2 regions of the Mammaliicoccus sp. Dog046 genome follow, and region 2 is predicted to be linked to the other one. Evidence: a T-box and tRNA genes for the amino acid it is inferred to sense, from the RefSeq annotation. Region 2 holds a T-box; the other holds one or more tRNA genes.
The links. A T-box is a leader RNA that pairs with one kind of tRNA and senses whether it is charged. The one in region 2 lies ahead of serS (serine--tRNA ligase), so its partner is inferred to be a tRNA-Ser.
Positions count from the first base shown of each region.

Region 1: it has a tRNA-Ser gene. The T-box ahead of serS (serine--tRNA ligase) is inferred to sense a tRNA for this amino acid. The anticodon was not compared.

Region 1 covers NZ_CP120131.1:1,843,565-1,856,165, reverse strand. The annotation lists gene P3U32_RS09225 (flotillin family protein) at 1-1,246, shown strand, start outside; gene P3U32_RS09220 (CPBP family intramembrane glutamic endopeptidase) at 1,300-1,905, opposite strand; gene P3U32_RS09215 (YkvS family protein) at 1,908-2,093, opposite strand; gene P3U32_RS09210 (lipoate--protein ligase) at 2,264-3,259, shown strand; gene P3U32_RS09205 (IDEAL domain-containing protein) at 3,328-3,543, opposite strand; gene P3U32_RS09200 (competence protein ComK) at 3,923-4,471, shown strand; tRNA gene P3U32_RS09195 (tRNA-Asn) at 4,610-4,684, shown strand; tRNA gene P3U32_RS09190 (tRNA-Ser) at 4,686-4,773, shown strand; gene P3U32_RS09185 (SDR family NAD(P)-dependent oxidoreductase) at 4,974-5,714, shown strand; gene P3U32_RS09180 (DUF6941 family protein) at 6,126-6,527, shown strand; gene P3U32_RS09175 (hypothetical protein) at 6,531-6,914, shown strand; gene P3U32_RS09170 (hypothetical protein) at 6,995-7,204, opposite strand; gene P3U32_RS09165 (LSM domain protein) at 7,553-7,747, shown strand; gene P3U32_RS09160 (LSM domain protein) at 7,830-8,024, shown strand; gene P3U32_RS09155 (LSm family protein) at 8,107-8,301, shown strand; gene P3U32_RS09150 (hypothetical protein) at 8,423-9,013, opposite strand; gene P3U32_RS09145 (hypothetical protein) at 9,246-9,836, opposite strand; gene P3U32_RS09140 (DUF4352 domain-containing protein) at 9,870-10,517, opposite strand; gene P3U32_RS09135 (AraC family transcriptional regulator) at 11,060-11,989, opposite strand; gene xylA (xylose isomerase) at 12,071-12,601, shown strand, end outside.
Region 2 covers NZ_CP120131.1:9,597-22,197, reverse strand. The annotation lists gene P3U32_RS00095 (YceI family protein) at 1-458, opposite strand, end outside; gene serS (serine--tRNA ligase) at 584-1,861, opposite strand; T-box leader at 1,926-2,120, opposite strand; gene hutI (imidazolonepropionase) at 2,169-3,410, opposite strand; gene hutU (urocanate hydratase) at 3,403-5,070, opposite strand; gene P3U32_RS00075 (YjiH family protein) at 5,088-6,398, opposite strand; gene hutH (histidine ammonia-lyase) at 6,426-7,910, opposite strand; gene hutP (histidine utilization transcription antiterminator HutP) at 8,003-8,440, opposite strand; gene P3U32_RS00060 (NAD(P)H-hydrate dehydratase) at 8,663-9,472, shown strand; gene gyrA (DNA gyrase subunit A) at 9,529-12,138, opposite strand; gene gyrB (DNA topoisomerase (ATP-hydrolyzing) subunit B) at 12,172-12,601, opposite strand, start outside.

The sequences.
Region 1 (12,601 bases), 730 kb from region 2:
CGTAGGTATTGAGGCAGAAGCAGTAGCAACGGTTAAAGTTGCCGATCAGTTAAAAGGCATCGTGAAGTATGCTGAACAATTCTTAGGTAAATCAAAAGACGAAGTGTCTGATGAAATATCACAAGTATTAAATACTAACTTACGTGCAATCTTATCTAAAATGACTGTCGAAGAAATTAACTCAGATAGAGAAGCGTTTAATAACAAAGTAACAGAAGTTGCTCAAGAACAACTTAATAATATGGGCTTTACGATTACATCTCTAGGGTTATCTGATATAAGTGATAATGAAGGTTACTTAGAAAATCTAGGGAAACCTGAGATCGCTAAAATTAAGAAAAAAGCAGATATTGCTGAAAGTGATGCTTTAAGAGAAACTGAGATGAAAATCGCAGAAAACACTGAATTAACGGAGAAAGAAAAGATTTCTCGTGAAATGAATGTTGCTGACTCTCGTAGAGAAAAAGATTTAAAAGAGCAATCTATTTTAAGTGAAACAAACAAAGCGAAAGCACAAGCTGAAGCTTCTGGTCAGTTAGAGCGTGAGTCTAGAGCATTAGAAATTAAAGAAAAGCAATTGAGTGTAGAACGTACTGAAAAAGAAAATGAATTACACTTAATTCAAATGGAACGTGAAAACGATGTTCGCATTCAACGTCAGAAAGATGATGTACGTCGTCAACAATCTGAAACAGATGCAGCCATTAAAATTAAACAAGCTGAAGCATCTTATGAAGCACGTATCAAAGAAGGTAAAGCCGAAGCGGAAGTTATTAGAGAACAAGAAAAAGCTAAAGCAGATGGTTTAAGAGAAAGAGCAAAAGCACTTTCTGAAAATAAAGATGTGATGTTAGCTGAAATGATGATTCAAACGTTACCAGAATTTGCGAAAGCAATTGCAGAACCATTATCAAATGTTGAGAATATCCGTATTCTTGACGGTGGCAATGGACAAGGTATCAATTCATTAGCAAACGGCATTATTTCTCAAATGGCAAATGCTGAAGAAGGATTAAATCAAATGACAGGATTTAATTTAACTAAGATGCTTGAAAACGTCTCTAATCAAAAGAAAACATATGCTTTTGAACAAAATGAGACTGCTAATGACGATAGTGAACTTGCAAATGAAGCAGAATCAGAAGTAAAGACAGACGAATTAGAAGAGACAGAACAAGTAGTAGCACAAGAAAAAACAGAAGATGTATCTGAAACTACTAATGTAAACGATCAAACAGAAAAATAATAAAAAAACAGAAAGCATTCAATCAGATGATTGAATGCTTTCTGTTTTTAAATTTAGCTAAAAATAATAACAAGTATAATAATTGCTGCAACTTGGGCAATATAAGAAGTCACTATTCTCTTTGTATAGTAGAACAAAGTAGATAATATTAATTGTGCTAAAAATATAAAAATAAAAATAGCTATATTATCTAAATATAAAAACAATGAACTTGATGCTAATGCACTAACAACAATTGCTATAACCGGTTGTGAAAATTTCATTTGTAGTTGATTTTGTAGAATCGTTCTAATATATAGTTCATGACACGGTATAGCGATTACAATCGTTACAAGCATTTGCCATTTATAAAACACACCAGCATACATGAGTTCTTTTAATAATGATGCATAAGAAAGCCCACTATAAACTTGTGATAACAAAAGTTGTAGAATAACCATTAAGATTGCACCAATTAAACCATAACCTATAGATTGTAGTAACCGTTTAGATTTAATGTCGCGTTGATAAAAAATATAGCTTATACCTGCAATCAACATGATGCCTGTATATAAATACCAAAATACTTCTTTTTCACCTTGCATTAAAAATAATATAAGGTGGAAAAATACAAAACTAGAAATGAACCATATTAATTGAGCATTAATTTGATTTTTCACTATTATCCCTCTTCAGAAATTATAGTATAGCGTTTATGATTCACGACCGTTTTTTCAGGTAACTCTAAACTTTCAAAGTTATCCATAATTGTTAGGTCAACGATAACTGAATTTTCATTAATTTTTTCTACGCGGCCTTTTAATCCATCTTGAAATTCAATAATATTTCCAACTTCTGCAACTGTCATGTTATTCCTCCTAAATAATACTATGAAACATTATACTAAATTACTGGAACTTATTAAAGTATAAATGCATGTTGTCTCTATTTTAGCACAAACATATCTTACATATAATGAATTAAACATATGGTAAGATAAAAATAAGGCATTTAGGGGAAAATAAGGAGGATAAAAAAATGAAATTTGTTAGTAATAATGGGATAAATGATCCAATGATTAATTTAGCAATGGAAGAATATGTACTAACTTCATTACCGAAAGATGATAGTTATTTCTTGTTTTATATTAATCAACCTTCAATCATCGTTGGTAAAAATCAAAATACGATTGAAGAAGTGAATCAAGCTTATGTTGAAGAGCATAATATAAAAGTCGTCAGAAGAATTTCTGGTGGAGGTGCGGTGTATCACGATTTAGGAAATTTGAATTTTAGTTTTGTAACGAAAGATGATGAAGATAGCTTTCATAATTTCGCGAAATTTACACAACCAATTGTAGATGCACTTAACGCAATGGGTGTAAATGCTCAAATTTCTGGACGTAATGATATACAAGTCGGGGACAGAAAAATTTCTGGGAATGCAATGGTGAAACAAAAAGATAGAATGTTCTCTCATGGTACATTGATGTTGAATAGTGAAATTGAAGAAGTAGTAAATGCTTTGAGAGTAAATGAAGCTAAAATTAAATCAAAAGGTATTAAATCTATTCGATCTAGAGTTGCGAACATACAAGAATTTTTAGACGAACCAATGGATATCGAAACGTTCAAACAACATATACTTACTTCTATTTTTAAACAAGAGGGTAGTGAAGAAGTAGAAGAATACCATCTTACACAAGAAGACTGGGATAATATTAATGAACTCAGTAAAAATAAATATCAGAAGTGGGAATGGAATTATGGTAAAAATCCAAAATATAATTTTGAAAGAAGCCACAAGTTTGAAAAAGGGTTAGTACAAATTAAATTAGACGTTAAAAAAGGAATTATAGAACACGCTGCAATATTTGGAGACTTCTTTGGTGTAGGGGACGTTAAAGATATTGAATCAGCAATTGTTGGTGTACAACATCAGAAACAATATTTGACTGAAGCATTAGCGGATATTGATACGTATCATTACTTTGGTGATATTGATAAAGAAGAATTAATTAAATTAATGCTATAAAAAAAGAGACTATTTTTGATTGTTTTCAAAAGTAGTCTCTTTCTATGTGTTAAATTTTAAATGACAACTCACGATTGCAAATCCTCCAACTGTATTAATTCTTCACTGTATTGTTCAAATAAAGTTTGATTACGATTTGCGAGTGATTCATCTATTAGAACGGATAATTCACGTTTACGGTTTTCTCGTAAAGCAGAGTCGATGACAAGTTCAACAGATAAGTCATTTAAGTTATTAACAAACGTTTCTAAGCTTTGATGTTTAACTTGTGAATATGGTTTCATTTTGAACAACCCCCTTATTTATTTGTTAAAATTATAGCGTATTTATTTTCTAAATGCAATGAATATTCAGAAAATTTTAAAAAAGTTATGCTTATTTAGATATTAAAAATAATCTAACTTTATAAGTCTATTATAATTTAGTATTTATAATTTTCAAATAATAATGCTCAGCAGAACATTTAAAATTTACTTTACAGAGATATTGTTAAAAATCAAATTAATTATGAAAGAAAAATGACCAAAAAGAGGGGATCCATTTTTATAAAAAACAAATAGAAATACTTGTAAAAAACATTGACTTAAAAATAGAATTGCACTATATTATATGTAGATAAATATAAAAAGTGAAAAATAGAATATCAAAAAGGAGGCATGTTGAATGACCAAATTCATCATTAAGCAATCAACAATCTATTTAAAAGGAATTAAAGTGAATGATCATCTTGTTCACACTGAAGTTTTAGAAGTGGGGAAACAACCCTACATTATTGAACAGAAACCTCAAGAAATTATGAATCAATCGTGTCGATTTTACGGAGAACATTTTCAAGAACGAAAATTATTTACAAATCGACTCATAGGATCAACAAGCAAACAACCCATTTTAGTATCTCCATTTACATCTACTTATTTCTTCTGCACACAATCCGAAAGAACACCTGATAATACTTGGATTAATATTCTTTATGTACAACACCTCAAAAAACTCAAAGGCAACAAAACAAAAATACTACTAGAGCAAGACCAAACTCTCACATTTCCAATTTCTTATCACATCGTGCGACAACAATATTTAAAATGCACTGACTTATTCTTTTCCAATCATAGAAAAAATTTATTCATTAAAAAACTGAATGGTCCTAATATAGATCACTCACAAGAAGGTTATAATATAATGGATGTAATGAAAATGTATCCGAACGATTAAATATAATCAGGAAAATTGAACATTAATGGAACAAGTGCAAGTAAAGTGTAAATGTTCCGTTAATTTTTTTGAGTTTTCTCTTGAAAATATTAATAGGGTTGATATAATAGTATTTGTGCTTGATATAAATCATATTAATCCACAGTAGCTCAGTGGTAGAGCTATCGGCTGTTAACCGATCGGTCGTAGGTTCGAGTCCTACCTGTGGAGCCATGGAGATGTACTCAAGTTGGCTGAAGAGGCGCCCCTGCTAAGGGTGTAGGTCGTTCTGCGGCGCGAGGGTTCGAATCCCTCCATCTCCGTTATAATAATTAAAGCATTTTTGAAACACCGAAACCTTGATATTATAGGTTTTGGTGTTTTTTTATGAACAAATGAATACACAAATGCTACATAATAGATTTCTAGGTGGAAAGTCGATGTATCGAGAAAGTTTATACTTATTTCAAAAGGGAATTTATTAAATGCTTGTAACTTTAATATGAAGAGGGGCTTTTAAAATATGGCTAATCAAAAGAAAGTGCTAGTAACAGGTGCAACTAGAGGAATGGGAAAAGAAATTTCAAAAGTATTAGCAGAGAAAGGCTATCATGTAATATTAGGTGCAAGAAATCTACAAGATGGTCAATCTATTGTGAAAGAATTAGAGTCAAAAGGCTTGTCTGTTGATACAGTTCAACTAGACGTTACTGATATAAATTCTGTGGAAAATGCAGCTCAAGAAATAAACGCTTTAGATATTTTAATTAATAATGCAGGTATAGCTTTAGAAGCTTCTAGTCCATCTAAACTTGATGTCACTAAAGTGAAAAAGGAATTTGAAGTTAATGTATTTGGTGTTATTAATGTAACTTCAGCATTATTACCATTACTTCAAAAAGAGAAAGAAGCAAAAATTATTAATATGTCTAGTATGATGGGATCTCTTACTTCAGCTTTAGATAAAGATTCAATTGTATATAATGCAAGTGTTGCTGGGTATCAATCATCAAAAGCTGCATTAAACATGTATTCAATTCAGTTATCAAAAGAATTAGAAAAAGAAGGCTATGATATCAGTGTAGATTTAGTTGATCCTGGAATGGTAGCCACTGAATTTGGAGGATTAGATCCAGAAACAGCTAAAAAAATGGGAGCACGTTCAATTGATGTAGGTATAAAAAGAGTTGTTGAATTAGTAGAACAAGATGGAAAAAATAAAAATATCACTTTTACAAACATTGATGGAGTTGTACCTTGGTAATTTAAAACGATTAAGAATTTTGTGCTTTTCATAAACGTTACTGTTAGAAAAATATCACTTTAACCCCACCTAAATGAATAGGTGGGTTTTTTGCCAACATAACGCTAACGAAATGGCTTAAACACTTGTATTAAGAGGTTTCTAATATTCCTCACTCTTCGTTATAATAATTGACGTTAAATCACAAAATTTAGTACTTTTATGTTTTGATGATTTTATTCCAAATGACTTTGCTTCATAAATTGAACACAGTTTGTTGCTCCTGCAGACGCTTTTAGATGTTAAATAAATTCCCAATAAAGTTGATTTGGTATTTTAAAGACGTTTATAAATTCGTATCTACTTTCTTCTTTTATACAATTAAATTTTAATGTATTATATAATTAATTAGAATGAAAAGAGGGAAGAGTTATGGTTAAGATCGCTTGGGTAGTACCATCACTTAGTGTATTGAATAATCAACAAGGAGATTTAGTTATTGAAAAACCTTTATCTTTTATTGATTTGGAAGCTTTACCAAACAATTTTTCTTTTAATGTATCTTTTGGGATAATTAATTTGGAAGATTTTAGACAATATGACTTAAATTTTAAAATTATAGACCCAGAGGAACAAATAATTTTTGATATTAATGTTGCAATAGATCATCAAAAATTAATTCAAGATAATCCAGAGAAGCAATTAAAAAATGTGTTTGAATCGAATGCAAATTTCAACAATTTTAAATTTCAAAAAGAAGGACTTTACACTATTAAATTATCTATAGATAATACTGAAGCCCAATCTAATTTTAATGTGAATTTGGTGTCGTAAATTATGAAAAACAACAAAATTACTAGACTAGAACATTTTAATATTCAAAATAAAGAAGATAGAAAAACATTTGATTCAAAGCAATTAAAAAGGGCAAGTGGAAGTTACGAATTCAATCCAAATTCTACTTATGAAGAGGTGTCTATAATGAGTGATTTTATTGAAAGAAAAGAATTTGAGCAGTTTGAAAAAAGAATTGATGATAACTTTAAAAATCTTAACTCTAAAATTGATAGTCTTCCTATTATCTTTGAAGACAAGATTGATAAGCATGTAAATAAAGCAAAAGTTGAATTGATTATGTGGATCATAGGTACTGCCATTGCATCTGGAGGATTAATTTTAACTGCCATTGGTATAGGTGCTAAATTATTAGGAATATACTAATACTATCTTGATTGAAGAACACCCCTAAAGTCGAACTAAAAGTTCAACTTTAGGGGTGTTTTATTAGGTTTAATAAATTTTTATTTGTCCTCTTCATCTCCATTATTATGCTTTTTAAAGTAAATTGCTTGTATGAAAAGTGTTAACATAGCTGTAAATATTAATAAACTGAAGACTGCCATTACTCTAGCTATAGGGCTTTCTTTATAAATGACTACATAAAAGGCTTGTATAAAAAAGTAAAGATAAAATGGAGAAAGTAAAAGCAAAGGTTTGATTGAATTTTTCATTTGTAATCACTCCTTTTTATGACCATTTTAGTATAACTATGATTTCATATATGCTCGTTCTTTTAAAGTGAAAATACAATGATGGATTAATTGCGATGTAAAATTGAAGGCAGATTCTTTGAAAAACGAAAGATAAATATACAGTTTTATAAGAATAAAAAGACCGATTTGCAGTTAAAAAAGAGATGACGAATTTTAGCGAAAGTAGTAAAATGATATTGGAAAAATATAGAAAAAACTAAGTGGGTTATTAATACAAAGTTATACACTATTAAAAAATAGCTAATTAAACTCACTGATAGTAAAAAACCGGTACTCACATTTTTAAAAAAGGGAGGAAGATATGCAATGAAATTATGGACGTATATTGGTAAAAAAGTAATGATAACGTTTAAAGACGGAGAAGAATTAAATGGAATAGTTACACATTATGATGATGCAGTAGATAATGAAACTGGTGAAGATTCTATAATTTTTAAAGTTGGTAAAGCATCATATGATATCGATGAAAGCGAAATTAAATATATAGAAATCCTAGATTAAGCAATCAGATGAAAACATCTAATAAAGAGTGGGAATTATTCTAAGGGAATCACGTTATTCAGAAACGGGAAGGGGATATACGATGAAATTATGGACGTATATTGGTAAAAAAGTAATGATAACGTTTAAAGACGGCGAAGAATTAAATGGAATAGTTACACATTATGATGATGCAGTAGATAACGAAACTGGTGAAGATTCAATAATTTTGGAAGTTGGAAAATCTTTATATGATATCGATGAAAGTGAAATTAAATATATAGAAATCTTAGATTAAGCAATCAGATGAAAATATCTAATAAAGAGTGGGAATTATTCTAAGGGAATCACGTTATTCAGAAAAGGGATGGAGATATGCGATGAAACTATGGACTTACGTTGGGAAAAATGTTTTGGTAACGTTAATTAACGGACGAGAATTTATTGGAAAAGTTACAAATTTCGATGATGAAGTAGAAAACGAATCTGGAGAGGATTCAATAAACTTGGATGACGGAAAATCATTATATGATTTTGATGAAAGCCAAATAAAATCTATTGAAATCCTAGATTAAACACCTGGAAATAAAGGTAGCAGACAGACTTTAAATGGTAGAAATCCTATTTATTGAAATTATCAAAAAAAGTGTAAAGAGCATTATGCTCTTTACACTTTTCGACTTTATGTTTATTTGTTTACTTATTTAATGTACGATCTAATTTTTTATATAAATCATTACCAATGATTTTTTTAAGCTCAGAATTAGGTATTTTTTTAAATTTTTTATTAGCTTTGAGTACATCTTCGGTAAACTTATTATCTAAGTTTGACATGTGTTCTACAAGTTCATATGCAGTAGCTTGACCAGATTGAATTTTTTCTAAGTCTGTTATTAATCCTTTAAGGTGGGTTGAGCTAGCTTCATTAAAGGTAATGAAAAAATCTCCCACTATTTTTTCGTTTTTATTAGCCTTAAAATTTTTAAGATTCTTTTTATGAATTTTTAGGTTATCGTCAAATTCCTTCGAATATTGTTTATATTTTTTTATCGCAACTTGAGGTTTAGCTGTTTCATCAGAACTAGAAAGCATATAGTTAAACATACGATCTGTTGTAGGTATATCTTTGCTTAAGAATTCTCTTAGTTCTTTATTGTAATCACCATCTTCATTTTTACTCTTTTTTGTTTCATTTTTATGTGTCTTTTCATCGTTTTCTTTAGTGATAGGTCCACATGCACCTAACAATATAGTTCCGACTAACGTGACAGCTAATAATTTTTTCATTTAATAACCTCCTTATAATCATTTATATTTGTTTAGATGTTATCGTCCATAGTGCTGATGACATTAAAAGATTGTCTGTAAAATGTAGTAGCAGAATTTAAAGGATAGAAGCTTTTTTATTGAAAGTGTCAAAAAAGTGACTGGGACATAATGTAATGTCTCAGCCGCTTTTAGTATCTTTACTCTATTTTATGTTTATTAAGAAAATGAGAATAGATCTTTGATCATATGTTTACTGACTCATTGCATCGTTGTATTTTTTATATAAGTCATTACCAATGATTTTTTTCAACTCAGAATCAGATACTTTTTCGCTTTCTTCATCTACTTTGTTCGTACCCTCATTAAACTTATCGGATAACTTGCCCATGTGTTTATAAACTTCAGGGTTAGTATCTTGACCAGATTGAATTTTTTCTAAGTCTTTTATTATTCCTTTAAGGTATGTTGAGAAAACTTCATTTAGAGTAATAAAATAATCACCCACGATTTTTTCTTTACCATTAGCCTTAAAGTTTTTTAGATTATCTTTATGAATTTTTAGATTATCGTCAATTTCCTTCGCATATTGTTTATATGCATCTATCGTATCTTGAGGATTGGCTGCTTCATCTGGATGAGAAGACATATATTTAAACATACGATCTAATGTTGGTATATCTTTTCTAAAGTATTTTCTTAGTTCTTTATTGTAATCGCCATCTTCATTTTTACTACTTTTTGTTTCATTTTTATGTGTCTTTTCATCGTTATCTTTAGTGATATTTCCACATGAGCTTAATAATATAGTTCCGACTAACGTTACTGCTAATAACTTTTTCATTTAAAAATCTCCTTATATACATATGTTTTTTTCTTAGTTGTTATCGTTCATATCAAACATAACTTTATTGGTACTAAACATTGCTGATTTAATAATCAATTTTTTCTTATCATCATTTACGATGTTATCTGATACATCAAATGCAATTTTTCCGTCCATAGTGCTGTCTGGGTTTATTTTTTGATATAAGAATGATTTATCTGTTGAATAACCTTCACCTTCACCTTGACTTGCGCTAAGTGAACCCATGGTATCAGTGTCCGCTACCTTATCTCCTGATTTAATATTGAACATATTTTCATCGACAGTAAGACTTTTAGTTCCGTTATTTTTTATTGTTATATCAGCAATTACAAATGAGTTTTTCGCTTTTGTAGGTGCTAAAGAAGGACCCACTTGGTCTGCTACTTCTACTGAATTTACAGTGACCTCTAAATCGCCATTTTTAGCAGAATCGCCAACTTTATATGTTTTATACTTGTTTACCTTTGATGAAAGGCTAGATTTAGAATTGCTATCACTAATTAAAGCAACACAACCTCCAAAAATAATTGCTAAAATGATGAATACAACTAAGCAACCACTACAACCCCAAATCCATTTATTTTTGTTAGATTTCTTTTTATTTTTGTACTTCTCAAATTCTTCCCACTCTTTAGAGCTTATTTCTTCATTGTTCATTTTTACCTCACCTTTATTAAAATTATATATTTAACGCTTCAATTTAGAATGCGTATAAATCTTACTGCTAAATTATCTGATATTAAATGAGTTATCTCCAAATTAAGCCTTAATATTTGTTCATCAGCTATTCTACACACAGTTAAAATTAGAGATACTATTTAAAAAATGAAATAAACTTTTTTCATCTTATATATTAAAATAGTATATTTTTATTACTTAAAAATTATAATATAAAATGATTATATGATGTTATATAGTTCCTAACTGTCCTTTTTTAGTTCCTAAGTGTATTGGTAGGCAGTATATAGAGCTGAGAAATAGTGCGATTCAGTATCAATCGCACGAAGAGTTGGGGGTATGTGCCGAGTTATCGTGCGTTTCGACAACCATCGCACGATATCTTTTATTTAAAATTCGAAAAGGCTAGGACAACTTTGTCCTAGCCTTATTCTTTATCTTAAAAATGTCGTCTCCAAATATAAAGATAGTGTGTGAAAGCGCTTTTATTTAAGTGTATTCTCTATTTATGGAGTAAGCGCTTACTTTTCAACTGAAAAATGATTCTTTAATGTTTCCAAACTTCTATCTTTAGTTAATACGTTTTGTATATCTAATGTAGGGCTTTCAATAGATTGTGGTGTTAGTTCATTTTCTGATTGAATGCTTCTAAATTGTTGTGGTGTCATGCCAAATAGTTCTTTGAATGTTTTATTTAAATATCGTACATCTGAAAAGCCGCTTGTTTGGCTGATGGTTAGTAAATTATTTTTAGTATTACTTAGTAAATATTTTGCTTTCTCACATCGTGCATAATTGACTAAATCTTGAAAAGTATAACCAAAATGCGTTTTTATAAAGTTTGATAAATAGGCCGTGCTTAAATTTTCATTCTCGGCTAATTCACTTAGGCTAATCTTTTCATGATAATGACGATTTATAAACTGACTAATTCTAGTGATGCGTTCATTTCTTGATAGCAAACGATCCCGTTCATTATTAGAAATTTGTGTGTAAGGTACGATGTTTAACAGTTCATTCAACGCTAAGATTGCATAACCGTAACATGATAGATGGAAATTATCTTTTTCTTGAAAATATAAAAAGCACATTGAAATAAAGTTATCCATAAGTGTCTGTGATTGATTTGGATTGATAGGTTGGTTATCAAATAGGATTTCGTTTATTTCGGGGAATACATGCTCAATGGATTTTGTATTGAATTGCAATATGAGTAATTGGGCAGTGCTATCTGAAATGAATTCGTGTAGTTGGCAAGTATTCAAAATGATGAATTGATCTTTTTTAACTTCTAACTGCTGATTTTCTAAATTTACCGTAAGTGAACCATCAACTACATAGATGATTTCTAAATCAGTATGTAAATGTGGGCGTCTATAATTGATTTCAATCAAAAATATTTTAATGTCATTTATTTTTTGATGCTCAATTAATTCGTATTCACTTTTCATTGATAATCACCTCTTATCAATAAATATAGACTTAATCATTTATATAAACAATAAAAATAATAATATTTGGAGGAATGAACTATGGCTTATTTTGAAAACATAGAAAAAATTAAATATGAAGGTGTTAATACGGACAATCCGTTAGCTTTTAGACATTACAATACTGAAGAAGAGGTATTGGGTAAACCGATGAAAGAACATTTACGTTTTGCTGCTGCATATTGGCATACAATGACACAAGATGGGTCTGATCCATTTGGTAGTGCAGTTAATACGCGTAATTGGTTTGATGAAGATCCGATGCAAACAGCTAAAAATCGTGTTGAAGCATTCTTTGAATTTATGGACAAAGTGGGTATTAAATATTTTTGTTTTCATGATGTAGATATTGCGCCTGAAGGTAATTCACTTCAAGAATTCTATGATAATTTGGATGTTATTACAGACTTAATTAAAGAGAAAATGGATGAAACAGGTATTCAATTATTATGGAATACAGCGAATATGTTTACACATCCTCGATATAACAACGGAGCAGCTTCTACGAATAATGCAGATATATTTGCTTTTGCAGCGGCACAAGTGAAAAAAGGTTTAGATCTTTCTAAAAAA
Region 2 (12,601 bases):
ACGCCACCAGTTTCTAATGCTTGGTTAAATGATACGCCATATTTATCACGATCAATTTTACCTGATACTACAAATCCTGTTACTGTTTCACCGTTTAAAGGATTTTTACTTACTCCATTGAAATCTACATCAAATGTTTCTTCGTGTGTTGTACCAGCAATTGAAAGATCACCAGTAATTGAATCTTCACTTATAGATTTAGTTTCAAAAGTAATGTTTGGATTTTCATCTGTACTGAAGAAATCTGCTGATTTCAAATGTGCATCTCTATCTGCATTTTTAGTATTGATTGAATCTGCTTTTATAGTTACTTTAGCTTTTAATGATGAAAAATCATTAATGTCCCCTGATACTTCTACATCATAATCTTCAAATGTACCTTTAACGCGAGATACCATTAAATGCTTTACTGTAAATTCTAAACTACTATGTGCTTTGTCAAAATTGAAATTTGTCATGTGTCAAAACTCCCTTTATTTAATTTGTATACTTAGTATATCAGATATAAAAAGTATATTCAAGCTTTAAATACAAAAAAAGAGCAACCAATATATGATTACCCTTTTTATAGTATTTAACACATTTATAGTTCTATTACTTTTTTACCGCCCATGAATGGTACTAACGCTTCTGGAACAGTAATTGTACCGTCTTCGTTTTGATAGTTTTCTACGATAGCCGCAAATGTACGACCTACTGCTAATCCACTTCCGTTTAAAGTATGCACATATTCAGGTTTGGCATCTTTATCGCGTTTAAATCTAATATTAGCTCTGCGTGCTTGGAAGTCAGTCATATTTGAACAAGAACTAATTTCTTTGTAATCATTGTAGCTTGGTAACCATACTTCAATATCGTATGTTTTAGTACTTCCAAAACCGATATCACCTGTACAAAGATTCACTGTTCGATATGGTAACTCTAATGCTTGTAGTATATTCTCAGCATGACCAGTCATTTCTTCTAATGCTTTAAATGAATCTTCTGGACGTTCATATCTCACCATTTCAACTTTATTGAATTGATGTAAACGAATTAAACCTCTTGTATCTCTTCCTGCTGATCCCGCTTCACTTCTAAAACAAGCTGATTGTCCTGTGAATTTGATTGGGAATTGTTCATTTTGTAATACTTCATTACGGTAGAAGTTCGTTAATGGTACTTCTGCTGTTGGAATTGTATATAGTCCTTCTTTTTCTACTTTGAATAAATCTTCTTCAAATTTTGGTAATTGGCTTGTACCAAACATTGAATCTGCATTTACAAGTTGAGGTACCATCATTTCTGTATAACCATGTTGCATTGTATGCATCGTTACCATAAAATTCATCAATGCTCTTTCAAGTTGAGCACCTTGCCCAGTTAAGAATACAAAGCGCGCACCTGATACTTTCGCTGCTCTTTCAAAGTCAGCCATATTAAGACTCTCAACTAAGTCCCAATGTGCTTTAGATTCAAAATCGAATGTTCTTGGTGTTCCCCATTTACGTACTTCAATATTGTCGTCTTCGTCTTTACCTACTGGTGTTTCATCACTGATTAAATTTGGAATTCTTACTAATTTATAAGTTACATCTTCATTTAATTGATTAAGCGTTTGATCAATTTCTTTAATTTGATCTCCAACTTGACGCATTTCTAAAATAACATCATCAGCATTCTCTTTATTACGTTTCTTCTGTGCAATTTCCCCACTTACTTTATTACGGCGTGATTTGAGTTCTTCCGTTTGAGCAATAAGTTCACGTCTTTTCTTATCAATCTCTAAAATTTCATCGATGACTTTAGGGTCATCTCCTCTTTTCGCTACTTTGTCTTTCACAAGTTCAGGTTCAGTCCTAATTAATCTGATATCTAACATATCGTTTTCCTCCCTCTCATTCCATCATTGTTTAAGAAAAAAAGCACCACGTTCCTTGTTCTGCACAAGGGACGTGGTGCTTACGCGTTGCCACCCTATTTAACAGTCTTGAAGACTGCACTTTAAGTCATATAACGGTTTAAACCGATTGTTTTTCTTAAAAGGATAGATTCATTTAAGTTTCATGACTTGTTTTCACCAACCACAAGCTCTCTTCACAATCCCACTTAAACTACTTGTTCCTAAACAATATGGATATTAATTTAACATAAATATATCAAATAGATATCTTATTTTCAAGCTTTACTTATGTCACATTTAATAATCCTGTATTCTGATACACTTTTTTTCCATTAATAATGACAACTTCAGCATGATTCACACCATAATGATAAGGTAAATATTCATGATTCGGAATATCCCATACGACAATGTCTGCTTGATCTCCAGCTTCGATTGTACCTGCTTCAACATCGATTGCTTTTGCTGCATTGACTGTTACGGCATTCCATATTTCATTTGGCGTAAGCTTTAATTTAAGTGCTGCAATACTCATCACAAGTTGTAGGTTATCTGTTACGCAGCTACCTGGATTAAAGTCGGTTGCAATCGCAATCGCACCATTGTTAGCAATCATACCTCTTGCATCTGCATATTGGTCTTTGCCTAAATAGAATGTCGTTCCAGGTAATAATACTGCAACCGTATCACTATTACTTAACGCTTGTTTGTCCGCTTCACTTGATGCTACTAAATGATCTGCTGAAATTGCGCCTTCTTCAATTGCTAATCCTAAACCACCTAATGGATCAATTTCATCAGCATGTATTTTCACTTTTAATCCTTTTTCTTTCGCTGCTTGCATATAACGACGTGACTCTTCAATCGTAAACACACCCGTTTCACAGAATATATCTGCAAAGTCTGCCTTATCTTTAACATCATCTAATAAATCAATCATTTCTTGTAAAAATGTTGCGTTATCTTTTGCTTCTTTCGGTACCGCATGTGGTCCTAAAAATGTATGTTTCATTCTCATTGGCATATCTTGATCTAATTGATGTGCCACATTCAATTGCTTTAATTCTGTTTCTTTATCTAAACCGTATCCACTTTTCGCTTCAACTGTTGTTGTACCAAATTGAATCATTCTAACCATTTCTTTTTTAGACTTCTCGTAAAGTTCAGCTTCTGTTGATTGACGTGTTGATGCTACTGTACTTAAGATGCCTCCACCTTGTTTCAATATATCTAAGTAACTCACGCCTTGTTGTTTTAGTGCCATCTCATGTTCTCTTGAACCACCAAACACTAAATGCGTATGTGCATCTACTAAACCAGGTGATACCACTTTGTTTGAAGCATCAATGATTTCCTTTGCTTCGTAAGCTTCAGAATATTCACCTGAATAAACCACTTTACCATCTTTAACGACAACTGTTCCGTTATTTACGATTTTTAATTCATCTAATGCTTCCCCTTTTAGTGGTCCTTCTGTCTTCTTTGGTAAAATTAATGCGCCTATGTTTTGAATTATGATATCATTCATTGATTTCCTTCTCCTTTAACATTGGAATATCTACATTTTTATCTTTAGCTGTTTGAATAGCAATGTCATATCCTGCATCAGCATGTCTCACTACACCCATTCCCGGATCTGAAGTAAGTACTCTTCCAAGTCGTCTATCTGCACGTTCGCTTCCATCTGCAACAACGACCATACCAGCATGTAATGAATAACCCATACCTACACCACCACCATGATGGACGGATATCCATGAACCACCTGCTGCAGTATTCACTAAAGCATTCAATATTGCCCAGTCTCCAACTGCATCTGAACCGTCTTTCATAGATTCTGTTTCTCTATTTGGAGATGCTACTGATCCAGAATCTAAATGATCACGACCGATAACGATTGGTGCTGATATTTCTCCATTTCTAACAAGTTCATTTAGAGCAAGACCCATCTTCGCACGTTCTCCATAACCTAACCATGCAATACGTGAAGGCAAACCTTGAAACGCGATTTTTTCAGTTGCCATATCTAACCAACGCATCAGCTTTTCATCTTCTGGGAATAATTCTCTCATCAGTCTATCTGCTCTCTCGATATCTTTAGGATCACCACTTAATGCCGCAAATCTGAAAGGTCCTTTTCCTTCACAGAACAGTGGTCGAATATATGCTGGCACGAATCCTGGGAAGTTAAATGCATTCGTTAAACCTTCATCAAAAGCCACTTGTCTAATATTATTACCATAATCAAAAGCGACTGAACCCTTTTCTTGGAATGCTAACATCGCTTCAACGTGTTTTTTCATAGATGCCGATGATAACTCAACATATTTCTTAGGATCACTTTCTCTTAATTGATCTGCTTCTTCTAAAGAATATCCTTCAGGCACATAGCCATTTAAAGGATCATGCGCAGACGTTTGGTCTGTAACGATGTCTATTTTAAATCCACGTCTCAAGATTTCATGATGAACTTCAGCAGCATTTCCTACTAGACCTATTGCTAAAGGTTTTCCTTCATTTCTAGCATTTTCAGCTTTTTCCAACGCTTCATCTAATGAATCTGTCATAATGTCACAATAACGTGTTTCAATTCTCTTCTCTATTCTTGAAGGATCCACATCTACGCCAATGACAACACCTTCATTCATCGTAACAGCAAGTGGTTGTGCACCGCCCATTCCACCTAATCCTGCCGTAAGTGTAATCGTTCCTTTCAATGAACCATTGAAATGTTGATTCGCCAATTCAGCAAATGTTTCATAAGTCCCTTGAACAATACCTTGAGATCCTATATAAATCCAGCTACCGGCCGTCATCTGACCATACATCATTAAGCCTTTCTTATCTAATTCATGGAAGTGTTCCCAATTTGCCCACTTTGGAACAAGAACTGAATTTGATAATAGTACACGTGGCGCTTCTTCATGTGTCTTAAATACCGCTACCGGTTTCCCTGATTGAACTAACATCGTTTCATCGCTTTCTAATCTTCTTAACGTTTCAACAATAGCATCAAAGCTCTCCCAGTTACGTGCTGCTTTACCAATCCCACCGTATACAACTAATTTATCTGGGTGTTCTGCAACTTCTGGATCTAAATTGTTATAAAGCATACGTAGAACCGCTTCTTGTTCCCAACCTTTACATTCAATTTCTAAACCTTTTTTAGCTTTTATTTGTCTAGACATATGTCATTTCCCCTTTTTTAAAATATTAATAAACTAAATGGTATTGCGATTAATAAAGTTAGTGAAACGCGAATAAACCATATTGCGATTAATTTCCAAATTGGAATTTTAATATCTGTTGCCAAAATACAAGGTACCAACGCTGAAAAGAATATAATCGCTGAGATACTTGTAATAGCTGTAACAAACTTCACTTCAATAGATGCTTTCACAACAAGAAGTGATGGTAAGAACATTTCGATAATAGAAATCGTAGAAGCTTTCGCTAATAGTGGTTTATCATCGATAGGAAACAGATAAATAAATGGATAAAATATATAACTCAACCAATCTATAATAGGTGTGAAATTGGCTAGCACTAAGCCTAAAAATCCTATAGATAAAATGGAAGGTAATATCGCCATCGTCATCTCTAGACCGTCTTTTAAATTGGTCATGATATTTTGAAATAAAGTTAACGATTGATGCGATTGACGTTTTGCTTCTTTATAAGCAGCTTTAAAATAATTCCCTTCAACTTTCACTTCTTTCTGGCCTTCTTGATTATTGTAATAAGCTTCTGATTCATTCGAAATAGGCGGTAAATGTGCTGAAATTGCGGTAACAATAAACGTAATTACCAACGTACTCCAGAAGAATAAATTCCACATATCCATTAAATCTAAAGTCCCTGCTACAATAACCATAAATGTTGCTGATACCGTTGAGAATCCAGTTGCGATAATCACCGCTTCTTTCTTGTTATACATACCATCTTTATAGACACGATTTGTAATGAGCAATCCTAAAGAATAACTTCCTACAAATGACGCAACTGCATCGACAGCAGACTTCCCTGGCGTCTTGAATATTGGTCGCATGATAGGTTGCATGAGTACGCCAATAAATTCAAGAAGACCATATCCGACTAAGAATGATAATGCGATGGCACCAACAGGTATCAGCACACTGAGTGGTAACATCAATTTATCAAATAGAAACGGTCCATAATCAGGATGAAAGAGTAAAGACGGTCCTATTTTAAAGACATACATACAGCCAATCACTGCACCGAGGACTTTGAACAATACTAATATAAAGTCCATAATTGATTTTCGAAAATCCATGCGAACGACCGGTAATATTGCCCCTATTAAAATGATAATAAGTGCATAATAAGCCATAAAATCTCCAATCAAAGCACGTACACCTAAATGTATATGATCCACTAAAATCGTATTGTTTTCTCCAATTTTAATTGGTACAAAGAATAACAATACCCCTAATAAACTAAACACATAAAATCTCCACATATCCTTGCCTTTGTTCTCTAATTGCATATGATTCATCAAAACACCCCTTTGTTTGATTACTAATTATCTTAAGTATTCACAAACCTTTTCTATATCATGATGAAATACGCGATCTTCGGTGATAGATGGTACGATATTTCTGAGTTCATTATATTTTTCTCTTGTTTTAGGAGATAATTTCTCCACCCCTTTGATTTCAACTGCTTGTAATGCAATAATGCATTCTATCGATATGACTCTTCTTACATTTTGAATAATTTGATATGCATGACGTGCCCCGATTGTTCCCATTGATACGTGATCTTCTTGGTTGGCTGATGATGGGATAGAGTCTACGCTTGCTGGATGTGCTAATGTTTTATTCTCAGATACAAGTGAAGCGGCTGCATATTGCATAATCATCGCACCACTTTGTAAACCTGGTTCCGGACTTAAGAATGCAGGTAATCCACCATTAAGTTGCGGATTAACAAGTCTTTCTAATCTTCTTTCAGATACATTTGCTAATTCTGCGACACCAATTTTCAAGAAATCTACTGCGAAAGCGATTGGTTGTCCATGGAAATTCCCCCCTGAAATAACCAATGTTTCATCATCTTTATCAAAAATAAGTGGATTATCATTCGCTGCATTCATTTCTAGTTCTAATTTTTCTTTGACGTAATTAAGCACTTGGAAGCTTGCCCCATGTATTTGTGGAATACATCTTAATGTATACGCATCTTGTACGCGTATTTCACCTTGTCGTGTCGTTAATTGAGATCCGGATAACCAATTGCGCATTCTTTCCGCTACATCCACTTGTTCAACAAAATTTCTAGCGATATGAACATGTTCGTCATATGCATCCACAATGCCATTCAATGCTTGATGTGTTAATGATGCAATCCATTCTGAATGATAAGCGATATTTTCCGCTTCGATATATGCGATTACCCCTTGTGATGTCATCGCTTGTGTACCATTGATAAGCGCTAATCCTTCTTTCGCTTGTAGTGCATGTGGTTCTAATCCAATTTCGTGCAACACTACTTTCGCATTGCGTCTTTCACCTTTAAAATGCACATCACCTTCACCGATTAATGCCAATGCTAAATGAGACAGCGGCGCTAAATCTCCAGACGCACCAAGTGATCCTTGTTCTGGTATGACAGGGATGATTCTATTGTTTATAAATGCTACCAGTAACTCAACAAGTGATACTGTTACACCTGAATGTCCCTTTAACATAGTATTTAACCTTAAGATCATCATTACGAGTGAGACTTCATCAGGAAATGGTTTACCAATTCCACATGAATGGGAACGTATTAAATTAACTTGTAAGTCGTTATATTTTTCTTTCTCTATTAATACATCACTAAACAATCCAAACCCAGTAGTTATACCGTAAATTGTCTCTTTATTTTTAATAATCTTTTCTACTGTTTCTCTACTTTTTCTAACATTCACTAATGCTTCCTCAGAAATTTCTATTTGATCATTATCATTTAAAAATTCCTTAATATCTTGAATTGTTAAGTCTTTCCCATTTAGTATTAAAGCCATCAAAACACTCCTTTTTTGGACACAAAAAAATACAACAAATAAAGATTTGCTGCACCTTCTAATATCTAATAACTAATAGGCGTTTCTATGTCTTATATATGATTTATTCCTAATCCAATTGTTTCATGTTCTTTTCCTTTGATAGGTGCACCAATCGTACCGTACAAACTAACTGCAATCCATTCGCCTTCTTCAATATCTTTATAAGGACGACCACGTACGATTGCAAATTTTAATCCTACTGTTCTCATGACTTCACCGATAGATAATTCACCTCTTGTAATACCATTAACCGCTTCTAAGATAGCATGATATAAAGCATGCGTTTCTCTATAATGATTTTCAGAAATGATTCCTTCTCTTCTTGCTGCTGTTTCAACAGACGCAATAATTTTATTTAATGACATTGTACCAATCTTACCAACTAAAAATTGCATGTCTTTACATTGTGGCATCAATTGTTGTGCAGTTGTCTCTGTTGTGAGCGTCAATAAAGTAGCATATTTGCCGATTGAAATTTGTTCAGTCATATTAAAGCTCCTATCTCGTCTAATAACTAATGTCTATATTCTCATTCAGTATACGCTTTCAAAATTCCTCTGACAATACTTTTCAGAATATTCGTAACGTAGTGATTGATTAATACATTAGCTTAATAAAGGAAATGGTTTGTAATCTTTTTAAAAATAGACTGTTCATTTCGTAATTAAAGTGGCATAATAAATCGTACAATTAATTGAAGGTGGGTTAACATGAAGACAATTTCATCTGTCACAATTCCAAAGAGAGAGCAACAATCTCACAAAGGGGATTATGGTAGGATATTATTAATCGGTGGTAATGCCAATTTAGGTGGTGCTATCATACTTGCAGCAAGAGCATGTGTATTTAGTGGGAGTGGTCTTATTACAGTCTCAACACATTCATCTAATTTCGCTGCCTTGCACTCACGTTGTCCCGAAGCGATGGTTTCAGACATTACAGATTTGAAAAAACTTTCTAAACTAATAGAACAATCCGATTGTATATTAATCGGACCAGGACTTGGTTTAGACTTTAAAGGAAACAATACATTAACATTCCTATTCCAGAACATCCAATCTCATCAGACATTAATTATTGATGGAGATGCGATTACAATATTAAGCAAATTAAAACACACTTTACCTGACTGTGAAATCATCTTCACCCCTCATCAAAAAGAATGGGAAAGATTAAGTAACATTCCAATAGAAGAACAAACATATGAAAAAAATAAAGCAGCCGTAGAATCATTAAATGCAACTGTGGTTCTAAAGAAACACGGCACTGAATTATTCTTTAAAGATAATGTATACAAACTATCCATCGGGACACCTGCAATGGCAACTGGTGGAATGGGAGATACACTTGCAGGCATGATTACAAGTTTTGTAGGCCAATTTGATCAAGAAGAAGCGGTCATTAACGCGACTTATATACACAGTTACATTGGAGAAAAATTATCTAAAGACATGTATATCGTACCGCCATCCAAACTGATTGATGAAATACCATACGCAATGAAATCATTTGAAGCATAAATAAAAAGAATCTCAGACATTGATTAATGTCTGAGATTCTTTTTATTTTATTCTTTTTATTCGTTATCGTCTTTATCTTGTTGTTCAATATCTTCATTTACGCGTTCCATGAAGTCTTCTCTTAAGTCTTCTTTTTCCGCATTCGCATCTTCTTCAATTGCTGTTGCATCAGTTGTTTCTGTTCCTTCTAATGCACCTTCGATTGGAGTTTCTGCTATTTCTTCATCATCTGGCTCTACTTTAGCAACAGTTGCTACATGTTGATCTTCACCTAAGCGAATTAATTTAACACCTTGAGCGCTACGGCCATTTTGAGAAATATCTGCTACATGTAATCTTATGATTACACCTGAATTTGTAACGATCATTAAGTCTTCGTCACCTGTCACAGTTGTAATACAAACAAGGCTACCATTTTTCTCTGTTAATGTTGCCGTCTTAATACCTTTACCACCACGATTAGAAATACGATATTGGTCTGCTGAAGTTCGTTTACCAAATCCATTCTCAGTTACAATAAGAATTTCATCTTCTTGATCTTCATCCGTAATATCTAAACCAATTACTTCATCTTCATCTCTTAATGAAATACCTCTTACACCCGCAGCAGTTCTACCTAATGGACGTAATTGTGTTTCATCAAAGCGTATAAGTGATGCGTGTTTTGTACCTATAATGATTTCTTTCGAACCATCCGTCAGTCTAACCGCTATCAGTTCATCGCCTTCTTTAAAGTTAATGGCAATCTTACCGTTTTTGTTTATGCGTGAGAAGTTAGATAGTTTAGAACGTTTCACTGTACCGTGCTTAGTCGCAAATACGAGGTAATGTTCTTCACTTGATAAGTCTTTCACAGCAATCATTGTACTGATGCTTTCATCCTTATCTATCTCTAAAGCATTCACAATTGGTAATCCTTTAGACTGTCTAGACATTTCAGGAATTTCATAACCTTTAAGTTTATATACGCGACCTTTATTCGTAAAGAATAAAATATGGTCATGCGTACTTAATGTTACTAATTGGCTTACGAAATCATCTTCAATTGTATTCATACCTTGAACACCACGACCGCCTCTATTTTGAGAGCGATATGTAGAAACTGGTAATCGTTTAATATAGTTATTATGGCTTAATGAAATCACAATTTGTTCTTCAGGAATCAAATCTTCATCTTCAATTTGATCAAGTCCTGCTGCAGTGATTTCAGTTCGACGTTTGTCACCAAATTTATCTCTAATTTCAGTGATTTCTTCTCTAATGATTTCTAATAATTTCTCTTCATCATTTAAGATTTCTTTTAGTTCTTCAATTAGTTTAAGTAAGTCTTGATACTCACTTTCAATTTTGCCACGTTCTAATCCTGTTAAACGACGTAAACGCATATCTAATATCGCTTGTGCTTGTCGCTCAGATAATTTAAAACGATTTTGTAAACCTTCCATCGCTTCTGAATCACTTTGTGACTCACGAATCAATTTAATGATTTCATCTATATGATCTAACGCAATTCTTAAACCTTCTAAAATGTGCGCTCTATCTTGTGCTTTTTTCAAGTTATATTTCGTACGTCTAGTTACGACTTCTTTTTGGTGTTCTAAATAATGATATAGTACTGCGCGTAATCCTAATAATTTAGGCTTACCGTCTACTAATGCAATCATGTTCACACCAAATGATGTTTGTAACGGTGTTTGTTTATATAAGTTATTCAAGATAACATTAGCGTTTGCATCTTTTCTAACTTCTATTACAATTCGTACACCGACTTTCAGACTTGTTTCATCTCTTAAATCAGTAATACCTTCTATTTTCTTATCACGTGCAAGTTCAGCAATTTTTTCAATTAATCTCGCTTTATTCACTTGATAAGGAATTTCCGTTACGACGATTCTCTCTTTGCCGCTCTTCATAACTTCAATTTCTGAACGTGCTCTCATTAAGATTGAACCACGACCAGTTTCATAAGCACGTCTAATACCGCTTCTACCCATAATTAATCCAGCAGTTGGGAAGTCTGGTCCTTGTACAATATCCATTAACTCATTTGTTGTGATTTCAGGATCACGGCTTAAAGCCAAGACACCATCTATCACTTCGTTTAAGTTATGAGGTGGAATATTTGTCGCCATACCAACGGCAATACCTGACGTACCATTCACTAGTAAATTAGGAAATCTAGCAGGTAAGACTGCCGGTTCTCTTTCATTACCATCATAGTTGTCTTGAAAATCGATAGTATCTTTATTAATATCTCTCAACAACTCAGTAGTAATCTTAGCCATACGTGCTTCTGTATAACGCATTGCAGCCGCACCGTCACCATCCATAGAACCAAAGTTACCTTGGCCATCTACTAATGGATATCTATAACTAAAGTCTTGTGCCATACGTACCATTGCTTCATAAATTGATGAGTCACCGTGTGGGTGATATTTACCCATTACGTCACCAACGATACGTGCAGATTTTTTATACGGTTTGTCTGAAGTCATTCCTTGATCATTCATACCGTATAAAATACGTCTATGAACAGGTTTCAAACCATCTCTAACATCCGGTAATGCACGAGAGACAATAACACTCATTGCATAATCTAAAAATGACTCTTTCATTTCTTTACTGATGTTACGTTCACTCACTCTTGATTGTGGTGTTTCAGCCATTAATCATATCCTCCTTAAATCGTAAATGATGCTTTATATATCTAACGTTGCGTATTCGGCATTTTCTTCAATAAATTGACGACGAAACTCAACTACGTCTCCCATAAGCATTTCGAACGTTTCGTCAGCTTCTATCGCATCAGTCAGTGTTACTTGAAGCATTGCGCGATTTTCAGGGTTCATTGTTGTTTCCCACAATTGATCAGCATTCATCTCTCCAAGACCTTTGTAACGTGCTATAGATAATTTAGGTGTAGCGCTTAGTTCTTCTTTTAATTTATCTAATTCTCTATCGTTGAATACGTAATATTTCTTCTTACCTTGTTCAACTTTATATAAAGGCGGTTGTGCAATATAAACATATCCCGCTTCAATCAACGGTCTCATAAATCTATAGAAGAATGTTAATAGGAGCGTTCGAATATGCGCACCATCAACATCGGCATCTGTCATGATAACTAGT